3 regions of the Flexivirga oryzae genome follow, and region 3 is predicted to be linked to each of the others. Evidence: riboswitches for the same ligand, from Rfam matches in the RefSeq annotation. Region 3 holds a riboswitch; each other region holds the start of a gene.
The links. Region 3 has a riboswitch for S-adenosylmethionine ahead of FHU39_RS21560 (LLM class flavin-dependent oxidoreductase). Riboswitches for the same ligand answer to the same signal wherever they lie in the genome.
Positions count from the first base shown of each region.

Region 1: it holds a riboswitch for S-adenosylmethionine, as region 3 does, so the genes downstream of both, FHU39_RS02340 (aminotransferase class V-fold PLP-dependent enzyme) here and FHU39_RS21560 (LLM class flavin-dependent oxidoreductase) in region 3, are expected to answer to the same signal.
Region 2: it holds a riboswitch for S-adenosylmethionine, as region 3 does, so the genes downstream of both, metX (homoserine O-acetyltransferase MetX) here and FHU39_RS21560 (LLM class flavin-dependent oxidoreductase) in region 3, are expected to answer to the same signal.

Region 1 is NZ_JACHVQ010000001.1:490,866-497,725, forward strand. Features, by position in the region: gene FHU39_RS02330 (ribonuclease J) at 1-1,505, shown strand, start outside; gene FHU39_RS02335 (LysM peptidoglycan-binding domain-containing protein) at 1,702-2,409, opposite strand; gene FHU39_RS02340 (aminotransferase class V-fold PLP-dependent enzyme) at 2,836-4,206, opposite strand; SAM riboswitch class IV at 4,259-4,372, opposite strand; gene FHU39_RS02345 (FtsK/SpoIIIE family DNA translocase) at 4,941-6,860, shown strand, end outside.
Region 2 is NZ_JACHVQ010000001.1:611,020-617,879, reverse strand. Features, by position in the region: gene FHU39_RS02860 (RNA polymerase sigma factor) at 279-1,691, opposite strand; gene FHU39_RS02855 (universal stress protein) at 2,024-2,404, opposite strand; gene metX (homoserine O-acetyltransferase MetX) at 2,507-3,664, opposite strand; SAM riboswitch class IV at 3,697-3,829, opposite strand; gene FHU39_RS02845 (DUF4192 domain-containing protein) at 3,926-4,957, opposite strand; gene FHU39_RS02840 (YkvA family protein) at 5,057-5,425, opposite strand; gene FHU39_RS02835 (EcsC family protein) at 5,427-6,134, opposite strand; gene FHU39_RS02830 (sulfurtransferase) at 6,271-6,860, shown strand, end outside.
Region 3 is NZ_JACHVQ010000005.1:131,945-138,804, forward strand. Features, by position in the region: gene FHU39_RS25135 (LLM class flavin-dependent oxidoreductase) at 1-708, opposite strand, end outside; partial or broken gene FHU39_RS25140 (LLM class flavin-dependent oxidoreductase) at 756-1,205, opposite strand; gene FHU39_RS21560 (LLM class flavin-dependent oxidoreductase) at 1,225-2,403, opposite strand; SAM riboswitch class IV at 2,473-2,583, opposite strand; gene FHU39_RS21565 (Rrf2 family transcriptional regulator) at 2,689-3,177, opposite strand; SAM riboswitch class IV at 3,282-3,399, shown strand; gene FHU39_RS21570 (amino acid ABC transporter permease) at 3,495-4,481, shown strand; gene FHU39_RS21575 (amino acid ABC transporter ATP-binding protein) at 4,478-5,254, shown strand; gene FHU39_RS21580 (transporter substrate-binding domain-containing protein) at 5,279-6,253, shown strand; gene FHU39_RS21585 (DUF1684 domain-containing protein) at 6,273-6,860, shown strand, end outside.

The sequences.
Region 1 (6,860 bases), on a different contig from region 3:
TGATCCTGCCGGACTTCGAATACATCACCGACCGGCTCGACGACATCGACGCCATCGTGCTGACCCACGGCCACGAGGACCACATCGGCGCCGTGCCCTACCTGTTGCGGCTCAAGCCGGACATCCCACTGGTGGGGTCCACGCTGACGCTGGCGCTGGTCGAGGCCAAGCTCAAGGAGCACCGGATCACGCCATACACCCTGGCGGTCAAGGAGGGTGGCAACGAGAGGCTCGGCGGCTTCGACTGCGACTTCATCGCCGTCAACCACTCCATCCCGGACGCGCTCGCGGTCTTCATCCGCACCGGCGGCGGCAACCTGCTGATCACCGGCGACTTCAAGATGGACCAGCTGCCGCTGGACAACCGCATCACCGACCTGCGGGCGTTCGCGAAGGCGGGCGAGGAGGGTGTCGACCTCTTCCTCACCGACTCCACCAACGCCGAGGTGCCCGGTTTCACCACCCCCGAGCGCAACATCGCGCCGGCCATCGAGCGGGTCTTCCACAGGGCGCAGCGGCGGATCATCGTGGCCTGCTTCTCCTCGCACGTGCACCGCGTGCAGCAGGTGCTGGACGCCGCGCAGGCGTACGGCCGCAAGGTGGCGTTCGTCGGCCGGTCGATGGTCCGCAACATGGGCATCGCCGCCGACCTGGGCTACCTGCACGTGCCCGACGGGGTGCTGGTCGACCTGAAGCGGATCGACCAGTTCGCCGACAACCAGATCGTGCTGGTGTCCACCGGGTCCCAGGGTGAGCCGATGGCGGCGCTGTCGCGGATGGCGAACGGTGACCACAACACCATCGACATCGGCCCCGGCGACACGGTGCTGATGGCGTCGTCGCTGATCCCCGGCAACGAGAACGCCGTCTACCGCGTGATCAACGGCCTGATGCGACGCGGCGCCAGCGTCATACACAAGGGGAACGCGCTGGTGCACGTCTCCGGCCACGCCAGCGCGGGGGAGCTGCTCTACGTCTACAACATCGTGCGGCCGCGCAACGTCATGCCGATCCACGGCGAATGGCGGCACCTGGTCGCCAACGGCGAGCTGGCCGAGGCGACCGGGGTGCCCGCCGAGCGGGTGCTGCTCGCCGAGGACGGCGTCGTGGTCGACCTGCTCGACGGGCGCGCGCGGATCGTCGGCGCGGTGCCGTGCGGTTACGTGTATGTCGACGGCTCGCTGGTCGGCACCACCGACGAGACCATGCTCAAGGACCGCCGGATCCTGCGCGACGAGGGTTTCGTGACGATCATCGTGGTCCGTGATGCCGACAACGGGAAGATCGTCAGCGGCCCGGAGATCCAGACCCGCGGCTTCGCCGAGGACGACGAGGTCTTCGACAAGGTGCGGCCCAAGCTGGAGGCTGCGCTGGAGGAGGCCCGGGAGAAGGGCATCAGCGACACCTACCAGCTGCAGCAGGTCATCCGGCGCACCGTCGGCAGCTACGTCGGCGGGAAGCTGCGCCGCCGCCCGATGATCATCCCGATAGTCATCGACGCGTAGCCGCCGCTGCCGCGCTGCGCCGAGAGTGCAGTTGTGGTCGTTGCGGCATACCCGGAACGACCACAACTGCACTCTCGCGTGAGGGGATCCGCCCAGGAGCGACGATCCGCTGAGGTATGACGAAGGCCCCGGCCCACCGCATGGTGGGACGGGGCCTTCGCCGGTGTCACCGCGGGGGCGGCGACGTCCGATCGGATCAGGCCGGCAGGTTGAGGTGCTGCCCGACGAAGATCAGGTTGGGGTCGTTCACGGTGCTCTTGTTGGCGGCGTAGAGGGCCAGCCAGCCACCCTTGATGTGGTGGCTGTGCGCCAGCTCGCTCAGCGTGTCGCCGGACTTCACGGTGACCGACTTCCCGGAGAGCGTCACCTTGGGAAGGGTGTAGCTCTGCTTCGGCGCGGTGACGGTGGGGCGCGTGTTGGAGCGCGACACCTTCGGCGCGGTGTAGGTCCTCTTCGGCGCGGTATAGGTCTTCTTGGGCGCCGTGTAGGTGGGCGTCGACGCCTTCGGTGCCGGTGCCGGCGTCGTGGCGGGCGCACCGCCACGGGTCAGGCCCGCGCGCACCGAGCAGACCGGCCAGGCGCCGGGGCCCTGCGAAGCGAGCACCTTCTCGGCGATGGCGATCTGCGCCGACTTGCTGGCCAGGTTGGCGTTGTACGCGTAAGCGCCGCCGCCGTAGCCGATCCAGGTCTGGTGCGTGAACTGCAGGCCACCGTAGAAACCGTTGCCGGTGTTGATGGCCCAGTTGCCACCGCTCTCACAGGCGGCGACGGCGTCCCAGGTGCTCCACGAGGCGGCGTGCGCGTCACTCGCGGTGGCGACGCCGGCTGCGGCGAGGGCTGCGGCGGCGGCAACCCCGATGCCGGCGACGCGGGTCTTGCGGCTGATGTTCGTGCTGAGGTCCATTGATTCCTCTCCTGACGTGCGCTTGCGGGGTTAGCTGTCGGGTCGGGCTGTCAGGTGCCCGGCAGGCCAGGAGGCCTGCTCTCACCCCAAGGCCGTGGCACGGCCGAAGTTGGGTTCCCCGTCCTCGTCGGGCCTCCGGGACCGTCCCGGGCTTCGATGGCCGCTCGACGAGGTTGTGCGCAGCGGGCCACAGGCCAAGACCGGAACTGTGCCGGGTTGCACGGCTCCGGGGATGGATCTGACCTTCGCCAGGGGACGAGGTTTGAACCACCGATGTTCGAAGCTACGTGGTCCGGCGACGATTTCCAAGTTCAGTCGTGACCATTTCGTGACTTTTTTGGGAAGTGTTGCGAAGGTCACAGGAAATCGTGTCGCGTGCGTCACATTCGTCACGGCGCCCACCGCCGGGTATGCCGCCCCGGCGCGTCACCAGGGCAGTGGTTCGGCCAGATCCCGGGGGTCTGCCGGTGCGGACCAGCCGTCGCCGGTGTGCACGTAGGACAGCGCGGGTCCGTGCTCGACCAGCCGGCGCACGGCCGACACCAACCGGTCGACGTGTTCGCCGGTGGTCGCCAGGCCGAGGCTGGCGCGGATCGCGGTGGCATCGTCGCCGGCGATCGCGTCACACAGCAGGTGGGCGCAGAACCGGCCGTCCCGCACGGCGATGGCGTGCTCGTCCGCGAGCACCTGGGAGACCAGTGACGGTTCGTAACCGTCGACGGTGAACGTCACGACACCGACGTTGGGCCGGTCGCCCAGCGCCGCCAGGATCCGCACGCCGGGGATGGCGGCGAGGCCCGCGTGCAGGCGTGCGTACAGCTGCGCCTCGTGCGCGGCGATGGTCGTGCGGTTCGAGCGCAGGGTGGCGCAGGCGGCCGCGATCGCGACGGCGCCGACCGCGTTCGGGGTGCCGCCCTCGTGCCGGGCCGGACCGCGGTGCCACTGGGTGTGGTCGCGGTGGACCCGGGCGGTCGCGCCACCGGCCGGCAGGTAGGGGTCCGCGGCGTCCAGCCAGTCGGTGCGGCCGGCGAGCACGCCTGCGCCATACGGGGCATAGAGCTTGTGACCGGAGAAGGCCACCCAGTCGACGCCCAGGGCGGCGATGTCGAGCGCGACGTGGGGTGCGTACTGCGCGGCATCGAGCACCGTCCGGGCGCCGAACTCCTGTGCCACTGCGACGAGTTCGGCCACCGGCCAGATCTCACCGGTGACGTTGCAGGCACCGGTGATGACGACCAGGTTGGTGGTCGAGGGGGAGTGCTGCAGTGCTTCGCGCAGCAGCTGCGCGGCGTGCGGGGTGCTGGTCGGCACCGGCAGCCGGGTGGTGCGCGACCCCGGCCAGGGGAGCACGGCGGCGTGGTGTGCGGACTCCCAGGCGAAGACCTGTGCGTCCTGCGGGACGCAGTGCGCGAGCAACCGCAGCGCGTCGGTGGTGTTGCGGGTGAAGACGACCTGGTCGTCGGCGCGTGCCCCGACGAAGTCGGCCACCTCGGCCCGGGCCGCCTCGAACCAGCCGGTCGTGACGCGGCTGGCGTAGCCCGCACCGCGATGCACCGAGCCGTAGCGTCGCTGGACCTTGGTGACCGCGTCGGCCACCTGCAGCAGCGCCGGGGTGGTCGCACCGTGGTCGAAGTTGGCGTAGTCGGTGACGGTCCGGTGCACCGTCGGGACGCCGAGGTCGGCGGAGATGGTCTGCGGCAGGCCCTCGCCGGAGCGCTTCGGGGCGGGTGCGGTGGTCTCCGGGATGCCGAACCGGTGCTGGGCAGTGTCCTGCCGGGGGTCGATGGTGATGCTCAAGGTGCTGCTCCTTCGTCGATCCAGGGATCGACGATGGCGCAAGTGCAGGGCCGATCCGCGCTTGCCGGCGTGTCTGCACGTCGGCCCGGTCGTCACCCGGAGCACCCCACCGCGGTTGGAGGGTTGCCGCTCAGCTAGCCGGGGCTTGACGCTGAGACTCGTGACCTGGTGGCAAATGTAGCCGAACCCGGGTGGTCGGCGTCAACCCGGGGGCGTGCCGGAGTCGCCACTGGGGCGACGTATGGCCGGGTATGGCGGCCCGGGGCGTGCCGGAGTCCCCACTGGGGCGACGTATGCCCGGGTGTGGTGGCCCGGGGCGTGCGGGAGTCGCCACTGGGGGGAGTTATGACCGGAAATGCGGCGAGGGGCGTGCCGGAGTCGCCCCTGGGGCGAGCTATGACCGGGAAACCGGCCCGGGGCGTGCGGGAGTCCCCACTGGGGCGACGTATGCCCGGGGAAGGCGCCGCCCGACCGAGCGGCGTGTTTCGTATGAGGCTGGTGGGACTCTCGCGTACGGTGTTTGGGTGCCTACTCGTTCGTCATCGTCGCAGGCGACCACGCGTGCGACCCGGAGCAAATCCGGGTCCAGCGGGTCCGGCTCGCGTTCCCGGCCGTCGTCCGGACGCAGTTCCACGCGCCCACCTGCGAAGAAGTCGCCGGCCAAGGCACGGTCCGGCGGCAAGCCCGCGAGCGGTGGCCTGCCGCTGCCGTTGCGCGCCGCGAAGGGCACCTGGATGGGTGTCGCGCACGTCGCAGGGGGCGCGGCCCGTCGGGTCGGGCACTCCGCGCGCGACCTCGAGCCGGAGTTGCGGCGCGACGGCCTCGGCTTCGCGCTGGTCGCGGCCGCCATCATCATCGCCGCGCGCGAGTGGTGGGGGCTGACCGGAGCGGTCGGCGACGTCATACACGCGATCGTCGCCGGGACCTTCGGGCTCGGCGCGCTCGTGCTGCCGCTGGTGCTGGTCCTGATCGGCGTGCACCTCATGCGCTCACCGCGCGGTGACCAGGGCACCAACCGGGTGATGGTCGGCCTCGCGCTCTTCGCGATCGCGGTGTGCGGCATCACCAGCATCGCCAAGGACATCCCCCAGCCGAGCCAGACCAAGGCGCTGCGCGGGGCCGGCGGCATCGTCGGTTTCATGGCCAGCAGTCCGTTGGTCGCGGCGGTGCACACGGTCGGCGCGATGGCGCTGCTGGCGATCCTGTTGATCTTCAGCGTGCTGGTGATGACGGCGACACCGGTCTCGATGATCCCGGCCCGACTGATGATGCTGCGCGCGCGCCTCTTCGAGCACGGCGGGCCGGGCTCGGACGACGACGAGCCGGTCGACGCCGTCGCCCAGGACCTGCACGGCGACCAGATCGACGGCGGGAAGCGCAAGCGTCGGCGCAAGCCGAAGAAGGACGAGTCGGACGACCCCGGTCTCGACGGCGACGAACCGTTCGAGCAGGCGGCGACCGTCGTCCCGCGACGCACCAAGAGCGGCCGGGTGCTGCGCCCCGGCGAGAAGGACCCCGGCGACAGCGAGGTCTTCGACGTCGACTGCGACACCCCGCCCAGCACGACTCCGGAGGCCCGGCCGGCCGCCGACGCACGTGCGGTGCCGCTGCCCGGCACCAAGGGCGCACCGCCGGAGTCGGTCGCCGTGGCACCGCTGCAGGCACCCCCGACCACCCCGCTGCCGCAGCGGGTCGAGCAACTCCAGCTCGCCGGCGACGTCACCTACACGCTGCCCTCGAACGAAGTGCTGAAGCCCGGCACCACGCCGAAGGCACGCTCGGCCGCCAACGACCGCGTGGTCGAGGCGCTGACCCAGACACTGGACTCGTTCGGTGTCGACGCCCAGGTCACCGGCTTCAGCCGTGGCCCGACCGTCACCCGCTACGAGGTCGAGCTCGGCCAGGGCACCAAGGTCGAACGCGTCACCGCCCTCTCCAAGAACATCGCGTATGCCGTCGCGTCCGCCGACGTCCGCATCCTGTCGCCGATCCCGGGCAAGTCCGCGATCGGCATCGAGATCCCCAACACCGACCGCGAGAAGGTCAGCCTCGGCGACGTGCTGCGCAGCGGCGCCGCCCGCGGCAACCCGCACCCGATGGTGATGGGCGTCGGCAAGGACGTCGAGGGCGGTTACGTGATCGCCAACCTCGCGAAGATGCCGCACCTGCTGGTCGCCGGTGCCACCGGCGCCGGTAAGTCGTCGTTCGTCAACTCGATGATCACCTCGATCATGATGCGCGCGACCCCGGACGAGGTCCGGATGGTCCTGGTCGACCCCAAACGCGTCGAACTGACGGCATACGAAGGCATTCCGCACCTGATCACCCCGATCATCACCAGCCCCAAGAAGGCCGCCGAGGCGCTGCAGTGGGTCGTGCGCGAGATGGACACGCGGTATGACGATCTCGCCGCGTTCGGCTACAAGCACATCGACGACTTCAACAAGGCGGTGCGGGCCGGCAAGGTGACGCCGCCGCCGGGGTCGCAGCGGGTGATGCAGACCTACCCCTACCTGCTGGTCATCGTCGACGAACTCGCCGACCTGATGATGGTCGCGCCGCGTGACGTCGAGGAGTCGATCGTCCGCATCACCCAGCTGGCGCGTGCCGCCGGCATCCACCTGGTGCTGGCCACCCAGCGGCCGTCGGTGGAC
Region 2 (6,860 bases), on a different contig from region 3:
GACGCCGCCCGCGTACCGCAGTCCCCACCGGGGAGACCCATGAGCGGGTATGACGCCGCCCGCGTACCGGACTCCCCACCGGGGAGACCTATGAGCGGGTATGACGCTGCCCGGCGTACCGCAGTCCCCACCGGGGAGACCTATGACCGGCGGAGCACCCGACACACGCGGAGACACGAAACCAGGAGGATGAACCCCGGACACGAGACAGCCCCCTGGACACGCGACAGCCCCGGCGACGCGGTGTCGCCGGGGCCGTTCGGTATGACGAAGCAGCGTCAGTCCAGGTAGTCGCGCAGAACCTGCGAGCGCGACGGGTGGCGCAGCTTGCTCATGGTCTTGGACTCGATCTGGCGGATCCGCTCGCGGGTGACGCCGTAGACCTTGCCGATCTCGTCCAGCGTCTTCGGCTGACCGTCGGTGAGCCCGAAGCGCATCGACACGACGCCGGCCTCGCGCTCGGACAGGGTGTCGAGCACCGAGTGCAGTTGCTCCTGCAGCAGGGTGAAGCTGACCGCGTCGGCCGGCACGACGGCCTCGGAGTCCTCGATGAGGTCACCGAACTCGCTGTCGCCGTCCTCGCCGAGCGGGGTGTGCAGCGAGATCGGCTCGCGGCCGTACTTCTGCACCTCGACGACCTTCTCCGGGGTCATGTCGAGCTCCTTGGCGAGCTCCTCCGGAGTGGGTTCGCGACCGAGGTCCTGCAGCATCTGCCGCTGGACACGGGCCAGCTTGTTGATGACCTCGACCATGTGCACCGGGATACGGATGGTGCGCGCCTGGTCGGCCATCGCGCGGGTGATCGCCTGCCGGATCCACCACGTCGCGTAGGTGGAGAACTTGTAGCCCTTGGTGTAGTCGAACTTCTCGACCGCACGGATCAGACCGAGGTTGCCCTCCTGGATCAGGTCCAGGAAGAGCATGCCGCGGCCCGTGTAGCGCTTGGCGAGCGAGACGACCAGTCGCAGGTTGGCCTCGAGCAGGTGGTTCTTGGCCTTCTTGCCGTCCTGCGCGATCCACCACAGCTCGCGCTTGAGCTTCATCTCGATCTTCTCGCCCGAGTTGAGCTTCTCCTCGGCGAACAGACCGGCCTCGATGCGCTTGGCGAGCTCGACCTCCTGCTCGGCGTTGAGCAGGGCGACCTTGCCGATCTGCTTGAGGTAGTCCTTGACCGGGTCGGCGGTCGCACCGGCGGTCACGACCTGCTGTGCGGGTGCGTCGTCCTCGTCGTCCTGACGGATGACGAAAGCGTCGGACTCGTTCTCCTCGTCGCTCTTGGCGTCGGCCTCGTCGTCATCGGCCTTCTTGCGGCCGGCGGCGGTCTTCTTGGCGGTGGTCTTCTTCGCCGCCGCCTTCTTGGCGGCCGGTTTCTCGGCAGCGGCCTCGTCCTCGGCGGAGGCGCCGGGAGCCTTCTTGGCCGCGGCCTTCTTGGCAGCCGGCTTCTCGTCGCTCGTGTCGTCCGCCGGCTTCTTCGCGGTGCTCTTGGCTGCCGCCTTCTGGCTGGTGCCGCGTCGTGTCGTCGTGGTCGCGACCGCGCGCGCCGCGTGCTCGGTGTCCAGAGTCACCGCGATGCCCTGCTCGTCCAGCGCCCGCAGCACGGTCTTCATCCGCTGCGGAGCGATCTCACTGACCTCCAGTGCATCCTTCAGCTGCGTGCTGTCGATCGAGCCGTTCGCAAGGCCGGCGGCCATCAACTGTTGCAGCGCGGGATGCGCGAATTCCGCCGGCAGGGCCGGGGCTCCGGGGGTTTTCGACACTGGGTCCACCAACTACCTTCCAAGACTTTCGGCCCGCAGGTATACGGACATCACTACGCTGCCGTCCGAGGAGGACGGCCGACCGAGGTTGGGGTTGCGACGCGATCGCGAAACCGGGCTGGTCCGACCCGGCCGCGAGCACTTCCTCACCATTATAAAACGAGTCTGGGCACAGAACATTCCATCGCCCCGTCGCCGCCCCTCGGCGTGGCGTGTGCACGCACCCGAAAACTGCTGGGCCGCAGGCAGATCCGCCTCGCTGAGGCCTATTCAGAAGGCTTGACCGCAAGCACCGGACACGCCGCGTCGAGCAGGATCCGCTGCGCGTTCGCCCCCAGGATCAGCTTGCCGACCGGTGACCGGCGCCGCAGCCCGATCACCAGCAGATCCGCGGACTCGTCCTCGGCGATCCGCAGCAGTTCGTCGGTCGCGTCCTGCCCGGGCGCGACCGTGCGGACCTCGTAACTGACGTCCTGCTCGGCGAGCGCCTCCAGTTGTGCGTGTGCGTCCGGGGCCTGGTCCTCCCCGTCGGAACGGGCCGAGTCCAGGACGACCAGCGGGGTCCCGCGCACCACTGCTTCGGATGCCGCGCGCCGCAGCGCCGCCGCGCCCTCCTTGGTCGGCACGTATCCCACGACGACAGCCACTGTGCGATCACCTCTTCCGGCACACCCCCGATCCGAGGGGTAACGCCGACGCTACCGGACGGCCGCCACGCAGGGGCACGCCGTTCGGTGACCTGGGTCACGTCAGCCGGCTGCGCGCACCGGCCATCGGTGTCCACGGGCGTCCGCCACCGTCTCGGTCACGATGGCACCCACCTGCTCGGTCTCGATGAGGAAACCGTCGTGTCCGTGACCCGAGCGCATCATCCGGACGTGCCCTCGTCCGTATGCCGCAACCATCTCCTCGGACAGCGCCGCCGGGAAGAGCCGGTCGGTGTCGACGGCCGCGACCCGCAGCAGCCCCTGGTAGGAGCCGAGAACCTCCACCAGGCTCCCCCGCCCACGGGTCACGTCATGGGTGGCCATGGCGGCGGTGAGCTGCACGTAGGCACCCGCGTCGAAGCGCCCGACGAGTTTCCCCGCCTGGTGGTCCAGATAGCTCTCGACCGCGAACCGGCCGTCACACAACGGGTCCTCGCCGACCTGGGCACGCGTGCCGAAGCGGTCGTTGAGCTCGTCGGCGCTGCGGTAGGTCGTGTGCGCGATGCGGCGGGCGATCCCCAGGCCGGCGGCCGGGAACCGGCCGGTGCCGTAGTAGTCGCCGCCGACGAAGTCCGGGTCGGACGTGATGGCGAGGTTCTGTGCCTGGCCCCAGGCGATCTGGTCGGCGGTCGCGTGGGCGGCGCTGGCCAGGATGAGCGCCGACCGGGTCCGGTCCGGGTGGCCGGCGGCCCATTCGACGGCGCGCATACCGCCCATGGACCCGCCGAGCACCAGGAACCAGGCGTCGATGCCCAGCTCGTTCGCGACGGCCGCCTCGACCGTCACCTGGTCACGGATCGTGGTTCGCGGGAAACGCGAACCCCACGGCTTCCCGTCGGGGGCGATCGAACCGGGTCCGGTGGTGCCGCGGCAGCCGCCGAGCACGTTCATCGCGACGACGAACAACTCGTCGGTGTCCAGCGGCCGGCCGGGACCGATCAGCCCGGGCCACCAGCCGGGCGTCGGCTGGCCGGGACCCGCCTCGCCCTCGACGTGGGAGTCGCCGGTGAGCGCGTGCTCGACGAGGACCGCGTTGTCGGCTCCGGGTGCGAGACGTCCCCAGGTCTGGAACGTGACGACGACCTCGGGCAGGACCTTGCCGCTCTCCAGGACGACGTCGGTCAACCGGATCGCGCGCGCGTCGGGATTCGCGTCGTGCGGCGGTGCACACCATCGCGTCGCCGGGTGTATGACGGTCACCTGCCACTCCTCGAGCCCCAAGGGGCCAGGTGGCCCCGCGCTTGCCGAACCGCATGGTGCGGTCGACCTTGTCCTCACCCGGGGCACCCCACCGCGGTGGAGGGTTGCCGCCCAGCCAGCCGGGGCTGTGTCCGCCGAAATCAGCGGACGCTGGGACTCATGACGGGTATGACGGTAGCAAAATCGCGGGACCACGTCGAAGTGGTCGCCGGGTGCGTCTCACGGGGCGGGCAGCGTTCGCCGGTCCGCGCCCCGGTGGTGTCAGGCCGGTCGCTGTTCACCGTCGCCCGGACGCAGCCCGGCGTTCAGCGCCTGCGCGAAAAGCAGCGCGAGACGGCAGTGCCGGTCGATCTCGAGCGCCCGTGCGACCGCGATCGAGGCCAGCGCGCCGTTGCCGCTGGTCCAGCGGATGCCGGCGAGCAGCATCAGCACCGGCACACTGCGGGGCGGTGGGATGCATGCCACCCAGTCCTCCAGTCGTTGACCGAGGGTCGCCACCGGATCGTCGAACGAGTCGACCTCCCGCAACCACATGGGTGGCAGGCCCAGGTGGTGCGGATCGATCGGCGCGTCCACGTCGATCAGCTCCCCGGGCAGGAAGTCGGGCATCAGCCAGGACAGCACCTGGTCGCGGATCGTGATCGAGCCGACGGCGACGGTCGCGGCCGCGAGCGTGTCGACCGGCACCGCGTGGACCGGGGTCAGGCCGTCGAGCATGACCCGGGGCAGCGCCTGCGCGGTGTCGATCGGCAACGGCTCCCCGGCGGTGATCCGTGCCTCGACGGCGCGGGCGACGAGCGGGTGCCGGACCTCGAGCCGTCGAACCAGGTCGGCGCGGTGCTCGGCCGGGACCACACCACGCGCGACCCGCTCGGCCACCGGCGCGACGTCGATCGCGGGCGGCACCGGCGCCCACTCCCGCGGACAGATGTCACAGGAACACTGCTCGGCACGCCACCGCGCCACCCCGTTCTGGACGAGCAGGACGTGCGAGATGTCTGCCGAGATCGCGCGCAGCGAGTCGCCCAGCTCCAGCACGAAGAGCCGGTCCGCGGCACCGAGCCCGTCGTAACAGACCACCAGGACCTCGTCCGGGTCGCTGCGCGCGAACGTGGTCACGACGTGCGCGACCACGTCGGGGACCTCGGCGCTGGTGGGCCGGTCGCACCGGGCGGTGAGGCAGATGTGCCCGGCGCGGATGCCGATCACGACAAGACAGTGCCGGGGGACGAAGCCGAGGTTGTAGGGCAGGTAGGCGACGATCTCGCCGATGCCGTGCACGCTGGAGGTCATGCACCGCAGCGTGCGACGGCGGCCGGGTGGCCGGACAGCGCCCGTCATACCGCCTGGGGAGGGCGACTCACCCCGGCAGGGGGATGTGGACGGCCGCGGTCAGGACAGCCGCTCGCCCTTGATCGTGTCGCCGCGCCGCTGCTCCCATTCCAGGAAACGGTCGGTGTCGCGGGTGAGCGTGCTCGCCAGCCAGGCCAGCACCACGGCGTCGTCGGCCAGCCCCACCACCCCGACCAGGGCCTCGGGCAAAAGGTCGATCGGCGAGACGACATACGCGGCGGCCGCCGCCAGCAACGCAAGGTGCCCCGCGCTGACGCCGGTGTATTCGCCGCGCGCGACCGCCTTGGTCATCCGCGGCAGGCACGCGACCCGGGTGGTGATCGTCGGCCCACCCGGCTCGATCGCTTCCTGCAGCGCATCGGAGATGCGCCGCATCGCGGCCCACCGCACGCTCGGCAGGCGCGGCATGTCAACGTCCCCCGGCGCGCAGCAGTCGCTCGGTGGGCGGGAATTCCTTCCGGGCACCCTTGGCGATGCGCGACAGCAGGAACGCGTCCAGCCCGGCACCCATGACGCCGCCGGCCACCGGGATGCCCTTGCCGAGCTTGGTGAACAGTTTGTCGCCGAGCTGGCCGATCAGCCGGAACCCGACCGCCTTGTTGACCACCATGACCGCGGGCGGCGGCAACTGGCTGCTGGCGAGGTTGGCCAGCCGCCCCGTGCTCACGACGCCGGCCTTGCGGAGCACGTCGTCGGCGTCGCCGCCCACCAGGGTGAGGAGTATGGCGGTGCGCGTGCCGGGATCGGTGAGGTCGTAGCCGCGCAGGTGCGCGATCGCGGCGACCATCCGGGTGTTGATCAGGTAGAAGCCGGTGAGGTTGACCGGCAGCGCGACCGCCATGGTGACGAATCCGCCGAGGCTGGTGACGAACCCGGCGCTCGCCGCGAGCCGCCGGTGCTGGGAGACGACCTTGTCGATCGCCCGCTCGCGGTCGGCGGGGTGGTCCTCGAGCGCGGCCCGGGCCACGTGTTCGGCGCTGTCGAAACCCGCCTTGCCGTCGATGCCGATCGAGATCAGCCGCTGCGACAGGCTGAGCGCGGTTCCCCCGAGCGGCCCCTTGTCGAGGGGAACGGGCTGCTTGCCCTTCTTCTTGCTGCTCTTCTTCCTGCCCACCATTCCCCCATCCTGCCAGCCCGTCGGAGCCGAGGAAGTGACGACAGTAGCCGGTCCCTCGGGCGAAGCCGGCGCGCGGCACGCGCGGGTCGTCATACACGGGTGCGGACCCGCCACTCCCAGGGCGTAACGTTGCGTTATGGCTTACCCCAAGGATTCGAGCGCGGAGCTCGCAGACTACGCACACCCCGAGCGCCTGGTGACCACCGGCTGGCTCGCCGAACAGCTCGCCGGTGACCACCCCGGCCTGGTGGTCCTGGAGTCCGACGAGGACGTCCTGCTCTACGACACGGGCCACATCCCCGGCAGCTTCAAGCTCGATTGGCACACCGACCTGAACGACCCGGTCACCCGTGACTTCGTCGACGGAGAGGCGTTCGCCAAGGTCATGTCCGAGCGGGGTATCGGCCGCGACACCACCGTGGTGATCTACGGCGACAAGTCCAACTGGTGGGCCGCCTACGCGCTGTGGGTGATGACGCTCTTCGGGCACGAGGACGTCCGGCTGCTCGACGGCGGCCGGTCCGCGTGGATGGCCGAGGACCGCGAGATGACCCGCGAGGTGCCGACCGCGAAGGAGGCCGACTACCCGGTCGTCCAGCGCGACGACGCCCCGATCCGCGCGTTCAAGGACGACGTACTGGCGCACCTGGGCAAGGCGATGGTCGACGTGCGCTCCCCCGGCGAGTTCAGCGGCGAACTGCTGCACATGCCCGACTACCCGCAGGA
Region 3 (6,860 bases):
CAGGATGAACCCGTCGCAGGCGTCGTTCTGCACGAAGTGGTTCAGTTCGGTCGCGATGCTCAGTGGGGAGCCGATGAAGCTCTGCCGACCCGTCACCTCGATGACCAGTTCGCGGATGGACAGCTTCCCGGCGGACGCACGGTCTCGCCATTCCGCGGCGGTGGCGAGCACGTCCTCGTGTCGACGCACGCTCGCTCGCCCCTGGGCGAGGGTGTTCTCGCCCGGTGCCGGATCGATGTCGGGCAGAGGACCGTCGGGGTCGTACGCCGACAGGTCCCGGTTCCACAGCTGCTCCAGGACGTTGATGGCGGTCTGGCCGCTGACCTGCTGGCGTCGTATGACGTGTGCCAGCTCCTGTGCTTCGTGGTCGCTGTCGCCGACGACGAAAGTCGCGCCGGGGAGGATGAGCAGGTCGTCGTCGCCGCGTCCGTACTTCGGCAGGCGACGCTTGACGTCGGCGTAGAACTCCTGGCCCGCGTCAAAGGTGCTGTGCCTGCTGAAGATCGCGTCGGCCTGCGCCGCCGAGAACTCGCGACCTTCCTCGGAGTCGCCCGCCTGGAAGATGACCGGTCGGCCCTGCGGGGAGCGGGGCCGTTGAAGCGACCGGCGATGTCGAAGTGCCGATCGGAGTAGGTGTAGCTGCCCGCGGCGGGGTCGGTGATGAACCGGCCGGATGCGGGGTCCGTCGCCAGATCGTCGGCGGTCCACGAGTCCCACAGCTCCCGTGCGGCGGCGAGGAAGGATGACGCTCGCGTGTAGCGGTCCTGCTTGGCGAGGAAGCCACCGCGGCGGAAGTTCTCTCCGGTGAAGGCGTCCCACGACGTGACGACGTTCCATCCTGCGCGCCCGTCGGACAAGTGGTCCAGGCTCGCGAACTCCCGTGCCACCTCATAGGGTTCGTTGAAGGTCGAGTTGATCGTGCCGACGACCCCGAGGTGCTCGGTCACGGCCGCGATCGCGGCCAGGATCGCGAACGTGTCGGGCCGGCCGACCACGTCGAGGTCGTAGATCCGGCCACGCTGTTCGCGCAACCTCAGACCCTCCGCGAGGAAGAGGAAGTCGAATCTGCCGCGTTCGGCACTCTGCGCGAACTGGCGGAACGATTCGAACTCGATGTGGCTGCCGGCCGCCGGATCGCTCCAGACGGTCGTGTTGTTGACACCGGGGAAGTGGGCGCCGAGATGAACCTGCTTGCGATTGCTCATGATGTGTGGCTCCGTTCGTTCACGCGGCCGCGTAGCGATTTGCCGGTCGTGGGAGCCCGAAATGCTCCCGGAGGGTGGTGGTCGTGTAGCGCGGCCGGAACGCAGTGCGCCGTTGCAGGCTCGGCACCAGTTCCCGGGTGATGCGCTCCAGATCCCGCCCCAGCACGCCGGGGCGCAGGCGGAAACCGTCCAGGCCGGCTGCGGACCACTCAAGGAGCAAATCGGCGAGGTCTTCGCTCGTGCCGACGAACACCGCTGCATCGCTTGCGAACTCAGCACCGGCGAGGTCGTCCAGGGAGTTCTTCCGCTCGGTGGCAGCAGCGGTGGACGCCTCGAGGAAGACCACCAGGTCGGCGAGAACGCGGACCTGTGACGCCTCACGCCCGGCCGCGGTCGTCTGCTGCCTGACCTGGGTTGCGATATCTGCCGCGTGCCGGGAGTCGCGTGGCGTCGTCAGTGCGAGGTCGGCGGCCGCCCCGGCGAGTGCGTAGCCGCGCTCGTCGTGTGCCAGCAGCACGACCGGTGGTTGCCCCTGCGGTGGCCGCGGAGTGATCGAGGGGCCGCGGACGGAGAAGTTCGGGCTTTCGAAATCTATGTAGTGCAAGCGCTCCCGGTCGACGAAGCGACCGGTCGCGGTGTCCCGGATCTCGGCATCGTCCTCCCAGCTGTCCCAGAGTCGCCGTACGACCTCGACGTAGTCGCCGACCTCGCCGAATGCCTCGGCGACAGCGGCCTCGGATGAGCTGCCGTCCAGGACCGGTGCGGTCCGCCGCCCGATGTTGGCGAACTCGCGAGGGTCCCCGCTGGTCCGGACCCGGAGCCCGGCGCGGCCGGTGCTGACGTAGTCGAGTGTGGCGATCGACTTGGAGATGTGGAACGGCTCCGTGTGCGGCGCGATCGCGGTCGGCACCAGGCCGATCCGGTCTGTGACGGGTGCAACCCGCGCTGCGATCAGCGCCGAGTCGAGGTTTCCGTGCACCACGTCGGGTGCTTCACCGTCGACGGCGCGGGTGGCCGCGAAACGGTCGTCGATGGAGACGAAGTCGAGCAACCCGCGCTCGGCCTCCTGCACGAGACCCACCCAGTAGTCCGGACGGAAGAGTCGAGCCGGATCCGCGTCGGGCGTTCGCCAGGCGGCGGGATGCCAGCCCGCCCCGTCGAGAGCGACTGCGAGATGGATCGGATAGTCGTTGGACATCAGCATCACCTTCGTTTCAGATGCGGAGTCGCGAAGTGGTCTCTACCGAAGTCCGGCGGAGTGGACCGGGATTCGCGCTTGCGGCACCGGGCGGCGCCGCCAGGTCATCACCTGGAGCACCCCGCCGCGGTGGAGGGTTGCCGGACAGCCAGCCAGGGCTTGACGCTGTCTCTCGTGACCTGCTGTGAGCCTAACGTGACCCGCGAGCTCTGTCTAATCCATAGCGGTTAAGTAGGATTTAAATCACGTTCGGACCGGATGGGATTCGTCCTGTGTGGAGCTCGCTCAGCGAGGCAGCCAGGCGTCATCGGCGTTTGCGAACCGCCGGACCCGGGCCGGAAATCTGCCCGCGAGCAACTGCGCGAGGCTCACGGTGTCGAGGACGACGCGCATGCTGGAGCGCAGACTGACCCACAGCTCGGGCACATGCGTTGCGGTGCCTTCGTATTCGAGTTCGTGCGGCCGAACGCCGTGTACCTCGGCCAACGGTCCGTCGACGCTGCGAATGATCTCGCCGACGAAGATCTGCGTCGGATCTCGGGTGAGGGTGTAGCCGCCGGCGCAGCCGCGCTGTGTCTGGACGATACCGCTGCGGCGCAGCTGGCTCAGGATCGCCTCGACGAACTTGCGCGGCATGTCCTGGTCGGACACGATCCGGTCGATCGTCATCAGCTGGGGGTAGGTGGCGGCAAGTTCGAGGGCGCTGCGGACCGCGTAGTCGCTGCGTGCGGTGATCTGCACCGACGTCACCTCCTCGGCTCGTTTGGCCCCCACGATAACCGGCGTCGTTCCGTGTGGTCGGGCGCTATATCCCATCAGATGGATAGAGGATCACCAAAAGTTGCCTTAATAAAAATGAGAAGTTATGTTTCTGCTCAGGTGATGAGCGGCAGCGTCAAGCCCTGGCTGGCTGTCCGGCAACCCTCCATCCGCGGCGGGGTGCTCCAGGTGACCACCCGATGGGACTGCGGCCCGCGGCTCCCATAAGCGCGACGGTGCACGGCCGGGAACGGATGGGAGCTGCGGCTCCTCCGGTGTCCGGCGACCATCACGCGACACCCGAGAACGACGAGAGCGTGAGGAAATTCGGAATGGCACAGGTCCTTGCCGACCAGTGGTTGGCACCTCCCGATGCGCAGCGAGCGGACGCCGCCGACCCGATTGCGGCAGACAGCCGGCTGGTGGCCAGACGTCGTCCCGGCCGGTGGGTGGTGGCGGTCGTAGCGATCGTCCTGTTCGCCATGCTGGTCAACACCGTGATCACCAACCCGCGTTTCGAGTGGGATGTTGTCGGTGACTACTTCACGAGTACGGCGATCCTGCGTGGGCTCGTGCTGACGCTCTGGCTCACCGGTGCGGTGATGGTCAGTGGGTACCTGCTGGGTATCGCCCTCGCCGCGCTCCGCCTGTCGGACAACCATGTATTACGCACCGCCTCCTTCGGGTTCGTCTGGTTCGTGCGTTCGGTCCCGCCCCTGGTCCAGTTGCTCTTCTGGTTCGAGATCGCGTCCCTCTACCCGCGACTGTCCTTCGGGATCCCCTTCGGCCCCGAATTCGTCTCGTTCCAGACGGCCCACCTGTTCTCGGCGTTGGCCGCGGCATACGTCGCGCTGACGATCGACGCGGCGGCGTTCGCCTCCGAGATCGTGCGCGGTGGGCTGCTTTCGGTCGATGCCGGCCAGACCGAGGCAGCGCATTCGATCGGTCTGTCCAAGTGGCGCACTTTCCGCCGGGTCGTGCTGCCGCAGGCGATGCCCTCCATCATTCCCGCGTCCGGGAACATGCTCATCGGAATGCTGAAGGCCACGTCGCTGGTGAGCGTGATCGCGGTGCAGGACCTACTCGGCACCACCGAGTTGATCTACAACGACAACTTCAAGGTGATTCCTCTCCTCCTCGTCGCAACGATTTGGTATCTCGTGCTGACCACGGTGCTGTCCATCGGTCAGTTCCTGCTCGAGCGACACTTCGCGCGCGGGAAGCGCGGTGCGACGGGCACTCGATCGTGGGGCCAGCACTGGCTGCAGTCCCTTCCTCTGCTGAGCTACCGGCGCACCGGCAAGGGAGCCTCGTCATGACGACCACGACAACTCAGAGCGTGGATGTACGGATACGTAATCTGCACAAGGCATTCGGGGGCCGGGAGGTTCTCTCGGGCATCGACCTCGACATACCTGCCGGGAGCGTCACCGCGATCATCGGGCCGTCCGGATCGGGCAAGTCGACGTTGCTGCGGTGCATCAACCACCTCGAACGCCCGGACGCCGGTTATGTGCAGGTCGGCGGCGAGATCATCGGCTACCGACCGGAGGGTGGCAAGCTGCGCGAACGCAGCTCGCGTGACGTGGCCCGGCAACGCGCATCCATCGGAATGGTCTTCCAGCAGTTCAACCTCTTCGGCCACCGGACGGCGGCCCAGAACATCGCCGAAGGCCAACTCGCGGCCGGCGTCGGATCGGCGGCCGCCCGTCGACGCTCGGCCGAGCTGCTCGCCCGTGTCGGCCTCGCCGGCCGCGAGGGTGCCTACCCGAGCGAGCTTTCCGGCGGACAGCAACAGCGCGTGGCGATCGCGCGGGCGCTCGCTCGCGACCCACGGCTGATCCTGTTCGACGAACCGACCAGCGCACTGGACCCGGAACTCGTGGGCGAAGTGCTCGCTGTCGTGAAGCAGCTCGCGACCACGGGAATCACGATGGCAATCGTCACGCACGAGATCGGCTTCGCCCGTGAGGTCGCAGATCAACTTGTCTTCCTCGACGGGGGACAGATCGTGGCACAGGGTCCACCCACCGAAGTCCTGGACCACACAGACAACGAACGAGCCCGCGCCTTCCTCGCCGCGGTGCTCTGACAGCACTCACCCACGGAGAACGACATGAACACGCACAGCAAGTACCGATCAGCAACCCGGGTCCGACGCGGGCTCAGCGCCTTTGCCGTTGTCGGCGTCACCGCGAGCCTCGCCGCGTGCGGCTCGTCCTCGAGCGGGGGATCGTCGCCGGCCACAGCAGCCGGTGGCGGCAAGGACGTCGCCGCCGCCGCGGACTACGCCGCCAAGATCACCGTCGATCCTGCTGCCCGGAAGTTGTTGCCCAAGGACGTCGTCAAGAGCGGAAAGCTGACCTTGGGGACCACCCAGGTCACCGGGACCTCCGGTCTCCCGCACGCCGGGATCGTCGATGGCAAGGAGGTCGGGCTGGATCTCGACATCCGCGCCGCACTCGCCAAGAAGCTCGGGATCACCTGGCAGGTCGAGACGGGCACCTTCCAGACGATCATCCCGGGTGTCCAGAGCGGCAAATACCAAGTCGGGCAAGGCAATTTCGGCGTGACCAAGGAGCGCGAGAAGGTCGTCGACTTCGCGACCTACCTGAACGACGGCCAAGCCTTCATCGGCAGCAAGAGCGTCAAGATCAACAAGGTGAAGACCCTGCTCGACGTGTGCGGTCTGAAGGTCGCCACCACCAGCGGCACGACCTTCCAGAAACTGCTGACCGACTTCGCGCCGCAGTGCGCCGCCGCTGGGAAGAAGCCGTACCAGGTCCAGTACTTCTCGGACACCGCGCCCATCTACCTCGGCCTGCAGAACGGCAAGGTGGACGTCTTCTTCGGACCCACCCTCAGCCAGAAGGTGGTCGTCCAGAAGATCCCGGGCACCAAGTACCTCGGCCAGGTCGCCCAGACACCCGTGGGCTTCGTGACGGCCCGCAAGTCGCCGATCGCGCCGGCAATCACGGCGGCCATCAACGACCTCATCAAGGACGGCACCTACGCCAAGATCTTCGCGAAGTGGAAGGTCGGCTCATCCGTCATCACCAAGTCACAGCTCAACCCCACACCAACGTTCTGATCACGGGAGGACACGGATCATGACCACAGATCAACACGCCGGCAACGTGGACGCCGTTGACTACGAAAGTGATTGGCAGCGCTGGCACAAGGAGCGCGATGCGGCGCTGGCCAGCCCGCACGGCTTCCTCGCGGTGACAGCGCTGCACTTCCTCAACGCCGAGCCGACCCGGTTCCCCGTGGTCCCGGGAGTATGGGTCAGCGACGCCCGTGGACTACGTGTCGAGATCGCCCCGGACGAGACGCTGGAGCTGGACGGGCAACCGCTGGTCGGCGAACACGACTTCGGCATCATCGCCGAACGTGACGGGGTGACCGTCAGCAGCGGGGACCTCGAGATCGAGGTCGCCAAGCGCGGCGGTTTCGACATTCTGCGGCCACGCGACCCGGCGAATCCGCGGCGTACCTCGTTCCGGCGCACGCCGGCCTATCCGGCGGACCCGGCGTGGGTGCTGGACGGCTTCTTCTCCCCGTTCGTCGAGCCGCGCCCGACCACGGTCGGGGCCGCCGTCGAGGGCCTGGAGCACGTGTATGACGCGGTCGGCGAGGTCACCTTCGTCCACCGCGGCAGGGATCTGCGGCTGGTGGCTTTTCCCGGGCACACCGAG